Linked DNA regions of Methyloterricola oryzae. The protein of the gene in region 1 interacts with the protein of each later gene in a pairwise test. Links are inferred from orthologs where the notes say so. Each region holds a gene or a part of one and is shown on either strand. Other genes may lie near its edges.

Evidence for each region. The genes of interacting proteins can lie anywhere in the genome.
Region 2: the proteins of rlmB (region 1) and tsaE interact in binary tests that used the Escherichia coli proteins (3 or more experiments, as listed by UniProt). The link is inferred for Methyloterricola oryzae from one-to-one orthologs.
Region 3: the proteins of rlmB (region 1) and EK23_RS04925 interact in binary tests that used the Escherichia coli proteins (3 or more experiments, as listed by UniProt). The link is inferred for Methyloterricola oryzae from one-to-one orthologs.

What each region holds. Positions count from the first base shown.
Region 1 is NZ_JYNS01000004.1:146,714-154,599, forward strand. Bases 436-3,434 are described here. They hold rlmB (23S rRNA (guanosine(2251)-2'-O)-methyltransferase RlmB), read right to left. Parts: upstream 2,333-3,434; coding sequence 1,538-2,332; downstream 436-1,537. Other genes in these bases: mtnA (S-methyl-5-thioribose-1-phosphate isomerase), read right to left, coding at 436-1,158; EK23_RS08080 (hypothetical protein), read left to right, coding at 1,338-1,574; rnr (ribonuclease R), read right to left, coding at 2,329-3,434. Outside these bases: EK23_RS08070 (DUF190 domain-containing protein), read right to left, coding at 1-68; more of mtnA, read right to left, coding at 115-435; more of rnr, read right to left, coding at 3,435-4,581; EK23_RS08095 (GTPase domain-containing protein), read left to right, coding at 4,844-6,676; EK23_RS08100 (GTPase), read left to right, coding at 6,669-7,886. UniProt on the Escherichia coli protein: Specifically methylates the ribose of guanosine 2251 in 23S rRNA.
Region 2 is NZ_JYNS01000002.1:260,215-263,214, reverse strand. It holds tsaE (tRNA (adenosine(37)-N6)-threonylcarbamoyltransferase complex ATPase subunit type 1 TsaE), read right to left. Parts: upstream 1,729-3,000; coding sequence 1,273-1,728; downstream 1-1,272. Other genes in the region: EK23_RS04925 (bifunctional ADP-dependent NAD(P)H-hydrate dehydratase/NAD(P)H-hydrate epimerase), read right to left, coding at 1,725-3,000; EK23_RS04935 (N-acetylmuramoyl-L-alanine amidase), read right to left, coding at 1-1,093. UniProt on the Escherichia coli protein: Required for the formation of a threonylcarbamoyl group on adenosine at position 37 (t(6)A37) in tRNAs that read codons beginning with adenine.
Region 3 is NZ_JYNS01000002.1:259,260-262,244, reverse strand. It holds EK23_RS04925 (bifunctional ADP-dependent NAD(P)H-hydrate dehydratase/NAD(P)H-hydrate epimerase), read right to left. Parts: upstream 2,246-2,985; coding sequence 755-2,245; downstream 1-754. Other genes in the region: queG (tRNA epoxyqueuosine(34) reductase QueG), read left to right, coding at 2,358-2,985; tsaE (tRNA (adenosine(37)-N6)-threonylcarbamoyltransferase complex ATPase subunit type 1 TsaE), read right to left, coding at 303-758; EK23_RS04935 (N-acetylmuramoyl-L-alanine amidase), read right to left, coding at 1-123. UniProt on the Escherichia coli protein: Bifunctional enzyme that catalyzes the epimerization of the S- and R-forms of NAD(P)HX and the dehydration of the S-form of NAD(P)HX at the expense of ADP, which is converted to AMP.

The sequences.
Region 1 (7,886 bases):
ACTTTTTCCATGAGGTGCTCGCTTTCGCGCACATAGATCCTGACCACTATCGCTGCTTCTGTCTTCATGACTTGTTTCCTTTCGGTTGTGCTCCCGCACGCAGGCCGCGGGGCGTTATCGGCGCAATGCCTGCATGCCGCCTTGAGAGGGATTGCGCACCACGCCGGCTTCCGTGACGATGGCATCGATCAGCCCGGCGGGCGTGACATCGAAGACCGGATTCCAGGCATCGATCACCGAGCCTTCGCGCAGGAAATGGCTGCCCAAAAGTTCTGTCTTGCTGCGCTGCTCGATCTCGATGGAATCCCCCGAAGGCGTTTTCCAGTCGATGGTGGAGGTGGGCGCCACCACCATGAATTTCACGCCATGGTGCCGCGCATTCACCGCCAGGGAATAGGTGCCGATCTTGTTGGCGGTATCGCCATTGGCCGCGATGCGGTCGGCGCCCACCAGCACCCATTGCACCTTGCCCGCCTTCATCAGCCAAGCGGCGGCGGAGTCGGCGATCAGGGTGGCCGGAATGCCATCCTGCTCCAGCTCCCACACAGTCAGGCGCGCGCCCTGCAACCAGGGCCGGGTCTCGCCGGCAAACACCGCAGGCCGCTCCATGGCCCAGGCGGTCCTGATCACGCCCAGGGCGGTCCCGTATCCACCGGTCGCCAGCGAACCCGTGTTGCAATGGGTAAGCAGGCCGGTGGAACCGGCCAACAGTTCCGCGCCCAGTTCCCCCATGCGGCGGTTGGCGCGAATGTCATCCTCATGGATGGCGCGCGCCACCGCCAGCAGGGCCGGCGTGGGATCGCCCGCGATGGACGCAATGGCCTCGCGCATCCGGTCCAGCGCCCAGAACAGGTTGACCGCCGTGGGGCGCGAAGCCGCCAGGATGCCGAAGTCTTCGGCGATGTCGTCTTTCCAAGCATCAGGGTTCGCCGCATAACGGTCGCGGGCCGCCAGCACCACGCCATAGGCGGCGGCGATGCCGATGGCCGGCGCTCCGCGCACCCGCATGCTGGCAATCGCTTCGGCGACGCCGGAGGCGCCGGCGAATTCCTCATACACGACCTGATCGGGCAGCTTGCGCTGGTCCAGCACGCGCAGCGCGCCATCCTGCCACTGCAGCGGGCGCACGCTGTCGACGCCGTCCTTCGGTTCACTCATGCTTCAATCTTGGGAAATGGTCTGTCACGCAGTGGCGAAAGGCCACCGTAAAAGCCATAGTTTACTGGGCGGGCGCGCATCCACCAAACCCGGCGACGCTAAGGACACCGGAAACTTCGCCAGGCCTGGCGGGTCAGAGAGCGTAAGCCCCGAAACCAGCCTAACTCTGGGAGATCAGCATGCGAGGACCCAAAAGCCTGTTTAGACGCCATTCGCAACCTGACCGCAGGAAACCCGTCGCCAACCTGCGCGAGCGCCTGCTATTCGCGGCGCTGGTCCTGTTGCCGTTGCTCTACGCCAATTTCAGCCTGATCCGCATGGGCTTCAAGCCGTCCGAGGCCGGCCTCAACGTCGAACTGGCGGAAACCACCGGGGTGGTCTATCTCGATGAGGAGGAAGACGACACCCCCGAATGAGCCACTGCCCCGGCAGCGGTCGCGCGCTGACGAACCGCTTCGAACAACAGCACGCCGGTGGCCACGGAGAGATTAAGGCTTTCCACCTGCCCGGCCATGGGGATGCGCAGCAGGAAATCGCAGCTGTCACGGGTGAGCCGCCGCAATCCCTTGCCTTCGGCGCCCACCACCAGGGCCAGGGGCAGGTTCAGGTCCGTCTGGTACACACTGCGCTCGGCCTCCCCGGCCGCGCCGGCGATCCAGATACCGCTCTCCTTCAGCCAGCCCAGGGCGCGAACCAGGTTGGTCACCTTGTACAAGGGCATGGTTTCGGCGGCGCCCGAGGCGACCTTGCTCACCACGGGGGTGATGCCCGCGGCCTGATCCTTGGTAACGATGACCCCGTGCACGCCCGCGGCGTCCGCCGTGCGCAGGCAGGCGCCCAGGTTGTGCGGGTCCTGCACATGGTCGAGCACCAGGAAAAATGCGTGACTTTGCAGCCCCTCAAGGGCATCGCGCAACTCGTTTTCGCCGCGTTCCTGCGGCAGTTCCACCTCCAGCACCACGCCTTGATGGTTCTGGCCCTCCACCATCCGATCCAGGGTCTTGCGGTTGGCCGGCTGCACGCTGATACCCAGGCGCTCCAGATCGCGCCGCAAGGCGCTCAGGCGCTGATCGGCGCGCTGTTCGTCCAACCAGGCGGTTACGAGCTTGTCGGGCGTGTTCGCGAGAGCCGACTGCGCGGCGTGCAGGCCGAAGATACGGCGGCGCGCGCTCATCCCTTGCGTGGGCGGCGGCGACGCTTGCGCGCGGTTCCTTCCTTGGCCTTCGGCACCGCCTTCAGCAATTCGAAGTCCATCTTGCGCTCATCCAGATCCACCCGCGCCACCAACACGCGCACCTTGTCGCCCAGCCGGTAGGTGACGCCGCTGCGTTCGCCCACCAGGCGATGGCCGATGGGATCATAGTGGAAGTAGTCCTTGTCCAGGTTGGAGATGTGCACCAGGCCTTCCACGAAGATATCGGTGAGCTCCACGAAGAAGCCGAAAGAGGTGACGGCGGAAATCACCCCGTCGAACTCCTCGCCCAGCTTGGACTGCATGTACTCGCACTTGAGCCAGCTCACCACATCGCGGGTGGCCTCGTCGGCGCGGCGCTCGGCGGCGGAACAGTGCTCGCCGAACAGCACCATGTCGCTGCCGGAATAGCCGAAGGCCTCCGGCGCGCGCCCCTCCAGGGCGTACTTGATGCCCCGGTGCACCAGCAGGTCCGGATAGCGGCGAATGGGGGACGTGAAATGGGTATAGGACTCCAACGCCAGGCCGAAATGGCCTTTCTTCTCGGGGCTGTAGACTGCCTGGGACAAAGAGCGCAGCAGCACCGTCTGGATCAGGTGCTCGTCGGGACGCCCGGCGATCTTCTCCAGTAGTTGGAAATAGTGCTTGGGCTCGGGCTTGTCGCCGCCGGCCAGGCTGAGCCCGACCTCCCCCAGAAAGCTGCGCAGGTCCGTCAGCTTCTCAAGGGACGGCCCGTCATGTATGCGCAACAAGTGCGGAACTTTGGACTTGGCCAGGAAGCGTGCCGCGCAGGTGTTGGCGGCCAGCATGCACTCCTCGATCAGACGGTGGGCGTCGTTGCGGCTGACCGGCACGATGTTCTCGATCTTGCGATCCTCGCCGAACACGATCTTCGACTCCTGGGTGTCGAAATCCATGGCGCCGCGCTCCTCGCGCGCCTCGTGCAGGAGTTGGTAGACCTTGTAGAGTTCTTCCAGATGGGGCAGCAGTGCGCTGCGCTTCTTGCGCGCCGCTTTGTCCTTGTCCACCAAGATCTTGGCCACCTCGTTATAAGTGAGCCGCGCGTGCGAGCGCATCACCGCCGGGTAGAACTTGGAGCGGGTGATCTTGCCGGCGCTGTTGAGCAGCATCTCGCAGACCATGCACAGCCGGTCTTCCTCCGGGTTGATGGAGCACAATCCGTTGGAGAGTACTTCCGGGAGCATGGGAATGACGCGCTCGGGGAAATACACCGAGGTGCCGCGCCGCTGCGCCTCCCGGTCCAGGGCGGTGCTGGGCCTGACGTAATGGGACACGTCGGCGATGGCCACATAGAGCTTCCAGCCCTTGGGGGTGGGCTCGCAGTAGACCGCGTCATCAAAGTCGCGGGCGTCCTCGCCGTCGATGGTCACCAGGGGCAGCTTGCGCAGGTCGATGCGCCCGGCCTTGGCCTCTTCCGGCACCTCCCGGCCGAGCCCGGAGATCTCTTTTTCCACTTCCTCCGGCCAGACATTGGGCAGGTCGTGGGAGCGGATCGCCACCTCGATTTCCAGGCCGGGGGCCATATGGTCACCCAGCACCTCGATGATGCGGCCGGTGGGCTGGCGGTGGCGGGTGGGCTGGGCGATGATCTCGACCACCACGATCTGCCCCTCGCGAGCACCCGAGAGATCCTCCGGCGCGACGATGAACTCGTGCACGATGTGCTTGCTGTCCGGCACCACGCTGTAGATGCCGCGCTCACTGTAGAGCCGGCCCACGAGATGCCAGGTATTGTGCTCCAGCACCTCGATGATGGCCGCCTCGCGCCGCCCGCGCCGGTCGACACCGCGCACGCTGGCCAGGGCCCGGTCCTCGTGCATCAGCACCCGCATTTCCTTGGGCGAGATGAACAAGTCCTCGCTGCCGTCGTCGGGGCGCAGGAAGCCGAAGCCGTCGGGATGGCCGAGCACGCGGCCCGCGATCAGATCCTTGTGATTGACATAGCAATAACGCTCGCGTCGGTTGCGCAGCAACTGGCCGTCCCGTTCCATGGCATTCAGCCGGCGGCGCAGGGACTCGATGTCCTGCTCGTCGTCCACGCCCAGAAGGTCCGCCAGTTCCTCCAGGCACAAGGGCACCGCCTTCTCCTTGATCTGTTCAAGGATCAGTTCGCGGCTGGGAATGGGGCGTTCGTATTTTTCCGCTTCGCGTTGCGCGTAGGGATCGTTGAGTTTGAAGTTTCGGGCCTTCTTTGTAGAAGGTGATGTCATTGATGATTCGTCCTGTTTTATCCTTGAGGCGACGGCCGCGGCGCAACGGTCGATGTCCCCTGCCGTGCGCGGTCCGGGGCACGGGGAGCGGTCTGCGCGCAGTGTCTGCTCGGTATCGCGAATGCCCGGAATGGGGCTTGCGGAATTCCCGCGCGAATGTCGCAATGATAATGCAGATGAGCCATCTTGGGGCCATAAACCCTAAAGGAATTTGGAAAAACTGCTTTTGCCGGATCGAAGCTGCCTCACGGGAATGGAAGGAATGAACCGCGCCAAGACAACACCTGCAAGCCCCACGGGCGCGAACTCAGCCCGCAATGCGATCGTGTACAATACCGACTTTGCCGTCAGCGGCCGCCCCGTGAACCCAGACCTCCTATCCGTCATCCGCCTGATCCGGCAGCGCCATGAATCCGTGCTGCAGGCAACGCGCAGTCCGTCGAACAGCGAGTCGCTGGCGCGCAGCCTGGTTTCCCTTCGGCTGGCGGAGAATGCCCTGCAAAAGGGCGAACTGCTGGCCCGCCACCCCGACCATCCCATCCAGATTGCGGTCATCGGGCCCACCCAGGTGGGCAAGAGTTCGGTCACCAACGTCCTGCTGGGAACCGACATGGCAAGGGTCAGCCCCCTGGCGGGCTTCACCGTGCATCCCCAAGGTTTCGCGCTGGGCACGGGCGATACCGCTTGGGCGGCAGCCTATTTCGGCCAATCAGCCACGCCCCTGGACCAGCTCAGCGCCGACCGCTACGACGCTTATGCCCTGACCGATGCGGGCGGTGCCGGACATGAACTCGCCCCGGCGGTGGTGTGGGACACCCCGGATTTCGACTCGGTCGACGCCGATGACTACCGCGCCGGAGTCCTGCGCACCGTCGCGCTGGCCGACGTGGTGCTGCTGGTGGTCAGCAAGGACAAGTACGCCGACCAGACCGTCTGGGACACCATGCGACTGCTCGAACCCCTGGGACAACCCACCGCCATCTGCCTGAACAAGGTGCCGGACGAATCGGCCGCGGCGCTTTCACGTTCATTGGAAGAGAAGTGGCGCAGCGTGCGCAAGGACGTGCCGGCGCCGGTGGTGGTGCTGCCGTATCTGGAGAAAGGCCCTGGGGCGTTGGTCGCTGCCCGGAACGCGCTGGACGGCGTGCTACGCCGCTGCATCGCCCGCGTACACCGGGAATCCCAAGGGGCACATTGCCAGGAACTGCTGCGCCGCCACTGGAGCGCGTGGACCGCCCCCGCCCGGGTCGAGCATGCCGCCCTGGCGGAATGGCGCCGTCATGTGGAGGAAGCCACGGAGGCGGGGCTTGCGGTCTATCAGCGGGATTTTCTCGACCACCCGCAGCATTACGAAACCTTTCAGCGCGCCCTGGCGGAACTCCTGACCCTGCTGGAAATTCCCGGCGTAGCCAGGGCCCTGCTGACCGCGCGCAGCATCGTCACCTGGCCGGTGCGCCAACTGAGCCGCCTGGGCCGCTCCCTGAGCGGCCACAAGGGCGAGGCCGGCCAGGAAATCGCCGTGCTGCGCCAGGCGGTGGATCACCTGCTGCTGCAGTTGGGCGAGACCGCCCTGGAGCGGTCCGAAGAAGCCGGCGCCATGCGCGACTGGTGGCAGGAAGTCGCGCAACTGCTGCGGCGCGAGCAGCGGCTGCAGGCCGACCGCAGCTACGCCGCCATCGCCGCGTACCACCGCGCCTTTCAGCCCGAGATCGAGCACACGGCCCGCCAGTTGTACGACCGCCTGCGTGAACACCCGGCCATCCTCAACAGTTTGCGAGCCACGCGCCTCACCACCGATGCGGCGGCCCTGGCGGTGGCCCTGCATACGGGCGGCATCGGCGTGCAGGATTTCGTGCTGGCGCCCGCCATCCTCTCGCTCACTTCCCTGCTCGCGGAAAGCGCGCTGGGGCATTACCTCAGCCGGGCGGAAGCCGAGCTGAAGCAGCGCCAGCGCCAGCAGGTCACCGAACTCCTGGGCCGCGAGCCGGGCTTGGCTCTCGCGCGTCTGCCCGAGCGGCTGCGTTCCGAAGGCCGCTTCCAATTGCCGGAACCCGCCTTGCAGTCCGTCGAGTCGGAAATTTTCTCCCATGCGTGAGTTCCTCGAGCAACTGACCGGCGAGGTGCGGCGCTGGGCCCTGGACGGGCAGGCCCAAGGCTGGCTGGACGCGGAGCATGTCGCGCGGCTGGAAACCCTGGAGACCCGTTCCCCGGCCACCCTGTTCGACGCCGACCTGCACCGCCCCCTGGTGGTCGCGTTCTTCGGCGGCACCGGCGTGGGCAAGAGCACCCTGCTCAATCGCCTGGCGGGAGAGGACATCGCCCGCACCGGCATCGAGCGCCCCACTTCGCGCGAGGTGTCGATCTACCTGCACGAATCCATGCGCATACGCCAGCTTCCCGCCGGGTTTCCCCTGGACCGGGTGCGCAGCGCCTACCACCGCGACGAGCAGAGGCGGCAGGTGCTGTGGATCGACATGCCCGACATCGACAGCACCGAAATCGGCAACCGCGATCTGGTCATGGACTGGCTGCCCCACATCGACGTGCTGGTCTATGTGGTCAGCCCGGAACGCTACCGCGATGACAAGGGATGGCGCCTGCTGCAGCGGCATTGCCGCGACCATGCCTGGCTGTTCGTCATGAACCAGTGGGACCTGGGAGATCCGCTGCAACAGCAGGACTTTCTCAAGCTGCTGTCGCAAGGCGGCTTCGCCGACCCGCTGATCCTGTGCACGGACTGCCGCCGTCTGGGCGCTGCCGATGATTTCGAACGCCTGCAGGAGACCATCCAGTCCCTGGCCGACGAGCACGTGATCCAACAGTTGGAGGCGCGAGCCCTGCAACAGCGCCTGGAGGACCTGCGCCACCAGGTGGCCTCATGCCTGGAGGACCTGGGCGCCGAGCGGGCCTTCGAGAACCTGCGTGCGTTCTGGTCGGATACCTGGGACGAAGCGCGCCGGACACTGCTGCGCGGTTTGGCCTGGCCCCTTCAGGAAGCCGCCAGGGCCTTCGTGCGTCACGAGGCAAGCCCATTGTTGAAGCGGCTCAAGCTCGACGGCGACGGAGACTCCGAAACCCGACCGGACAAGCCGGCTGCGCCTTCGCTGTTGTGGGACGACTGGGCGCAGATGCAGCTGCAGGATGCCCTCGATCGTCTCCTGCTGGAAGCCGGGGATGCCGGCGTGCCGCGCTCGCCGCTGCGGGCGGCCCTGCAGGAGCCGGCGCGCAAGGCCCGTGCGCGGGTGCTGAATGAAGCGCAAAAGAGCCTGCGGCTGGCCCTGGCCAATCCCGGCAACACACTGCAG
Region 2 (3,000 bases), on another replicon or contig:
TTTCCACCAGCAGCGATGGCACGTCCGGCGATTTCAGCACCACGAAGCCGGCTTTCTGGACTTCACGGTGATGAAGCTCGTGCCCCTTCCCGAGTTCGTCCAGAATGTGCGCGGCGGCATGATCGCTGTCCTCGATGGCCGCATTCTGGGACAGATCCAACAGCACGGACGCCAGTACCTTGCCCTTGTCGCGCAACTGCACGCCGCCCACCAGATCCGCGCTATTTTCCCGATCAGCCAGCCAGCGCGCCGCGACGCTGCTGGCGCCGTTGTTGGAAAGCGTGAAAACAGACGAGCCTTTGGCTTCGGCATTGATATAGGCATCGGCATGCAGGGACACGAACAGGTCGGCGTGTTCGCGGCGGCTGATGTCGGCGCGCTCTGCCAACTGCACGAACTGGTCGGATTGCCGCGTGAGCACGGCGCGCATGCCCGGCTCCGCGCGGACCATCGCCTCCAGCTTGCGGGCGATGGCCAGCACCACATCCTTCTCACGGGTCCCTGCCGGCCCGATGGCGCCCGTGTCCTTCCCGCCGTGACCGGCGTCGATGACGATGATGCGTTCCTGGGAACGGGACTTGCGCGCAGCCGCCGTGACCTTCTTGGCATCCGCCTTGGAATCCGTCTTTGGGGCAACCCGCTCGCTGGCTGCGGCGGCCCGCGATGGCCCGGTCTCTACCCGGGGCGAGCCTGTCGGCCTGGCCGCGGCCGCGTTACCATCTTCGGCCAACTGGATGACCCATTGCTGGCCCTGATGGGCCGGAAAACAATGCGCACTCACCTGCTTCTTGAGGTCAATCCGCAGGGTCATGCCGTGCCCATCCGCAGAGGCCTTTATGCCTTCAACCAGGGGATGGGACGCCGGGGGCTGTTTCAATGTGGCGGCCATCTGCGTGTCGCGCAAGCGGAACACCAGTCGGCGGTGGTTTGGATCCAGACTCAAGGATGATTCGGCGGGGGCGGAAAGATCCAGCAACAGGCGCGCGTGCCGGTCCGCAGTCGCGAGACTGATGGATTTAAGCTGACTGGCGGCTGCGGCATCTGCAACCAGCAGCGACAGCAGAAAAACAAGGCGACTTGCAATATTCAACATAACCGTCCGACGACCGCCTCGCGGGCCCATGACCTTAACGCAGCAAGCGGAATGGCCGCAAGCTTTTTCTTATTAAAATGTCGCGAAGCGACTTCATGTCCCCCGCGCATGTCCGCACAGGGAGCCGGCCTGAACGCCAACGCGGTCTGTGCTGCAGTGTCGCGTGGCGCCCCGGCCGCTTACGCGTCCATCATCGCCCTCAGTACAGCCTCGCCGCAGGGGGTTGAGGCCAGGGCCGAAAGCTGGCGTGATGTTCCGTGTACGAGCAAGGATAGATCAAGATCGGCAACTGGCAACAGGCCGGCGCCGCGCTCGGGCCACTCGACAAAGCAAATGGCATCGGGTCGGAAGAAATCCCGGATGCCCATCCACTCCAACTCCTCCGGATCGGCCAGCCGGTACAGGTCGAAATGAAAGAACGTCGCTTCCCCGATCCGGTATTCCTCCACCAGGGTATACGTGGGGCTTTTTACGGCGCCGGTGTATCCGCCGGCGCGCAGTGCGCCGCGCACCAGGGTAGTCTTGCCGGCTCCCAAATCGCCGTGCAGGAACACCACGCAGCCCGGGATCAGGGCGTCAAACAAGCGCCCGCCGAAAGCCAAGGTTTCCGCCTCGTCCGCCAGCAGCCGCTTCATGGATTGACCAGACGCCGCAGATGCGGAAAAAGATCCGAGGCCAGCAAACCGCGCTCGCCGCCCTCGGCGGCCGCCAGGTCTGCCGCCGCCGCATGCGCCACGACACCCATTTCTGCAGCCGTCTGCACACTCACTCCCTGGGCAATGAGGCCAGCGATGACGCCCGTCAGCACATCGCCCATGCCGCCCGAAGCCATGCCGGGGTTACCGAGCCGGCAGATGCGGGGCACGTCATCCCCACCGCGCACAAGGCTGCCGGCTCCCTTCAGCACCAGGACACCGCCGTATCGCTCCTGCAGACTCGCGGCGGCGGCGAAACGGTCGCGCTGAACCTCCCCCGAAGCGACTCCCAACAGGCGACCCGCCTCGCCCGGATGGGGCGTCAGCACCCAGTCATCCCGCCGGCGCGGATCGGCCGCCAGCAGATTGAGTCCGTCGGCATCCACCACCAGAGGCAGGGCAGAGTCGATTACGGCCCTGAATAGATCCCGTGCCCATGGGGATTGCCCGAGTCCCGGGCCGACCGCCACCACGCTGGCCGAGCGCAGCAGACCGTCCAGTTCCGCCGCCGATTCCACACCACGGCACATGAGTTCCGGGCGGGTCAGATTCAAGACCGAGGCATGCTGGGGCCGGGTGGCGATGGACACCAGTCCGGCGCCCACCCGCGCCGCTGCTTCCGCCGCCATGCGGGCCGCGCCAGCAAACCCGCAGTCGCCGCCCACCACCAGCACATGGCCGCAGTGGCCCTTGTGGGCGGTTCGGCTACGCGTAGGCAAATCCAGCGGCGGGCACGGAAGCAATTCCGCCGAAGCCTTCTGAGAATGCTGCACCGCCACCGGCGTATCCAGATCGGCGAAACGCAGCTCCCCGCAACAATCCGGGCCCTCGCCGGTGAACAGGCCCTGCTTGAGGCCGATGAAACTCACAGTGACCTGAGCGCGCACGGCCGCGCCCAGGATCGCGCCGGTGTCCGCATGGAGCCCCGAGGGAATATCCAGGGCCAGCACGCCGCCCGCAAAGCGGTTGATCGCACCGATCACCTGTTCGTAGACGCCGCTGACCGGGCGGTCCAGCCCGGTGCCCAGAAGCCCGTCCACCAGTACCTCGGCACCTTCGAAACCTTCCGGGATGAAATCCAGCACCGGACCATCCGCCTGGCGGTAATCCTGCCAGGCTTTCAGCGCATCGCCGCGCAAGTGTGCCGGGTCGGCGACCGGATAGACCCGCACGTCCATGCCCTCGGCCCTGGCCAGGCGCGCCAGCACATAG
Region 3 (2,985 bases), on another replicon or contig:
CAGCAACAGGCGCGCGTGCCGGTCCGCAGTCGCGAGACTGATGGATTTAAGCTGACTGGCGGCTGCGGCATCTGCAACCAGCAGCGACAGCAGAAAAACAAGGCGACTTGCAATATTCAACATAACCGTCCGACGACCGCCTCGCGGGCCCATGACCTTAACGCAGCAAGCGGAATGGCCGCAAGCTTTTTCTTATTAAAATGTCGCGAAGCGACTTCATGTCCCCCGCGCATGTCCGCACAGGGAGCCGGCCTGAACGCCAACGCGGTCTGTGCTGCAGTGTCGCGTGGCGCCCCGGCCGCTTACGCGTCCATCATCGCCCTCAGTACAGCCTCGCCGCAGGGGGTTGAGGCCAGGGCCGAAAGCTGGCGTGATGTTCCGTGTACGAGCAAGGATAGATCAAGATCGGCAACTGGCAACAGGCCGGCGCCGCGCTCGGGCCACTCGACAAAGCAAATGGCATCGGGTCGGAAGAAATCCCGGATGCCCATCCACTCCAACTCCTCCGGATCGGCCAGCCGGTACAGGTCGAAATGAAAGAACGTCGCTTCCCCGATCCGGTATTCCTCCACCAGGGTATACGTGGGGCTTTTTACGGCGCCGGTGTATCCGCCGGCGCGCAGTGCGCCGCGCACCAGGGTAGTCTTGCCGGCTCCCAAATCGCCGTGCAGGAACACCACGCAGCCCGGGATCAGGGCGTCAAACAAGCGCCCGCCGAAAGCCAAGGTTTCCGCCTCGTCCGCCAGCAGCCGCTTCATGGATTGACCAGACGCCGCAGATGCGGAAAAAGATCCGAGGCCAGCAAACCGCGCTCGCCGCCCTCGGCGGCCGCCAGGTCTGCCGCCGCCGCATGCGCCACGACACCCATTTCTGCAGCCGTCTGCACACTCACTCCCTGGGCAATGAGGCCAGCGATGACGCCCGTCAGCACATCGCCCATGCCGCCCGAAGCCATGCCGGGGTTACCGAGCCGGCAGATGCGGGGCACGTCATCCCCACCGCGCACAAGGCTGCCGGCTCCCTTCAGCACCAGGACACCGCCGTATCGCTCCTGCAGACTCGCGGCGGCGGCGAAACGGTCGCGCTGAACCTCCCCCGAAGCGACTCCCAACAGGCGACCCGCCTCGCCCGGATGGGGCGTCAGCACCCAGTCATCCCGCCGGCGCGGATCGGCCGCCAGCAGATTGAGTCCGTCGGCATCCACCACCAGAGGCAGGGCAGAGTCGATTACGGCCCTGAATAGATCCCGTGCCCATGGGGATTGCCCGAGTCCCGGGCCGACCGCCACCACGCTGGCCGAGCGCAGCAGACCGTCCAGTTCCGCCGCCGATTCCACACCACGGCACATGAGTTCCGGGCGGGTCAGATTCAAGACCGAGGCATGCTGGGGCCGGGTGGCGATGGACACCAGTCCGGCGCCCACCCGCGCCGCTGCTTCCGCCGCCATGCGGGCCGCGCCAGCAAACCCGCAGTCGCCGCCCACCACCAGCACATGGCCGCAGTGGCCCTTGTGGGCGGTTCGGCTACGCGTAGGCAAATCCAGCGGCGGGCACGGAAGCAATTCCGCCGAAGCCTTCTGAGAATGCTGCACCGCCACCGGCGTATCCAGATCGGCGAAACGCAGCTCCCCGCAACAATCCGGGCCCTCGCCGGTGAACAGGCCCTGCTTGAGGCCGATGAAACTCACAGTGACCTGAGCGCGCACGGCCGCGCCCAGGATCGCGCCGGTGTCCGCATGGAGCCCCGAGGGAATATCCAGGGCCAGCACGCCGCCCGCAAAGCGGTTGATCGCACCGATCACCTGTTCGTAGACGCCGCTGACCGGGCGGTCCAGCCCGGTGCCCAGAAGCCCGTCCACCAGTACCTCGGCACCTTCGAAACCTTCCGGGATGAAATCCAGCACCGGACCATCCGCCTGGCGGTAATCCTGCCAGGCTTTCAGCGCATCGCCGCGCAAGTGTGCCGGGTCGGCGACCGGATAGACCCGCACGTCCATGCCCTCGGCCCTGGCCAGGCGCGCCAGCACATAGCCATCGCCGCCGTTGTTGCCGCTCCCGCACAGAACCGATACGGTGCGCGCGCCCGGCCAGCGCTGGCGGAGTACGTCCAGTGCCGCCGCGCCAGCCCGGCACATCAGCTCGTAACCTGGAATACCGATGGTTTCGATGGCGAAACGGTCCATCGCACGGACCTGCTCGGCCCGGAACAGATGCCGCGGCAAACTCGGATTGTCGTGGGTAGTCATTGGACGCTAAGCTAGTTTTACGCGGCGCGACTCGTGCGCCGGCCCTATCAGGTGCCCATTGTCGCCAAACCCCACACCGACGCCAAGCTCCGGATCTGAAGCGGAACCCGCATTGCCCGACACGGTCACCCTCGCCCGCCACATCAAGGCCTGGGGAAGGGAACTCGGCTTTCAGGCCCTGGGCATCACGGACATCGACCTCAGCGAGGCGGAGGGCCAACTGCAGGCTTGGCTGGACGACGGCTTCCACGGCGAGATGGACTATATGGCGCGTCATGGCAGCAAACGCAGCCGGCCGCAGGAACTGGTGCCAGGCACGCTGCGGGTCATCAGCGCGCGCATGGACTACCTGCCAGAACCTCGGGAAAGCCTGCGCGAGCGCCTGGAAGACCCCGCAGCGGCGTATATTTCGCGCTATGCCCTGGGCCGGGACTACCACAAGCTCATGCGAGCGCGCCTGCAGCAACTGGCCACGCGCATCGAAGCGGCGGTGGGGCCATTCGGCTATCGGGTCTTCACCGACAGTGCGCCGGTGTTGGAAAAGGCGCTCGCCGAAAAAGCCGGGCTGGGCTGGATCGGCAAGCATTCCAACCTGATCGACCGGAAGGCGGGCTCTTGGTTCTTCCTGGGCGAGATCTATACCGACCTGCCCCTGCCGGTGGACACGCCATTGCCCAATCATTGCGGCAGTTGCAAGGCCTGCATCGACGTCTGCCCCACCCGGGCCATCGTCGCACCTT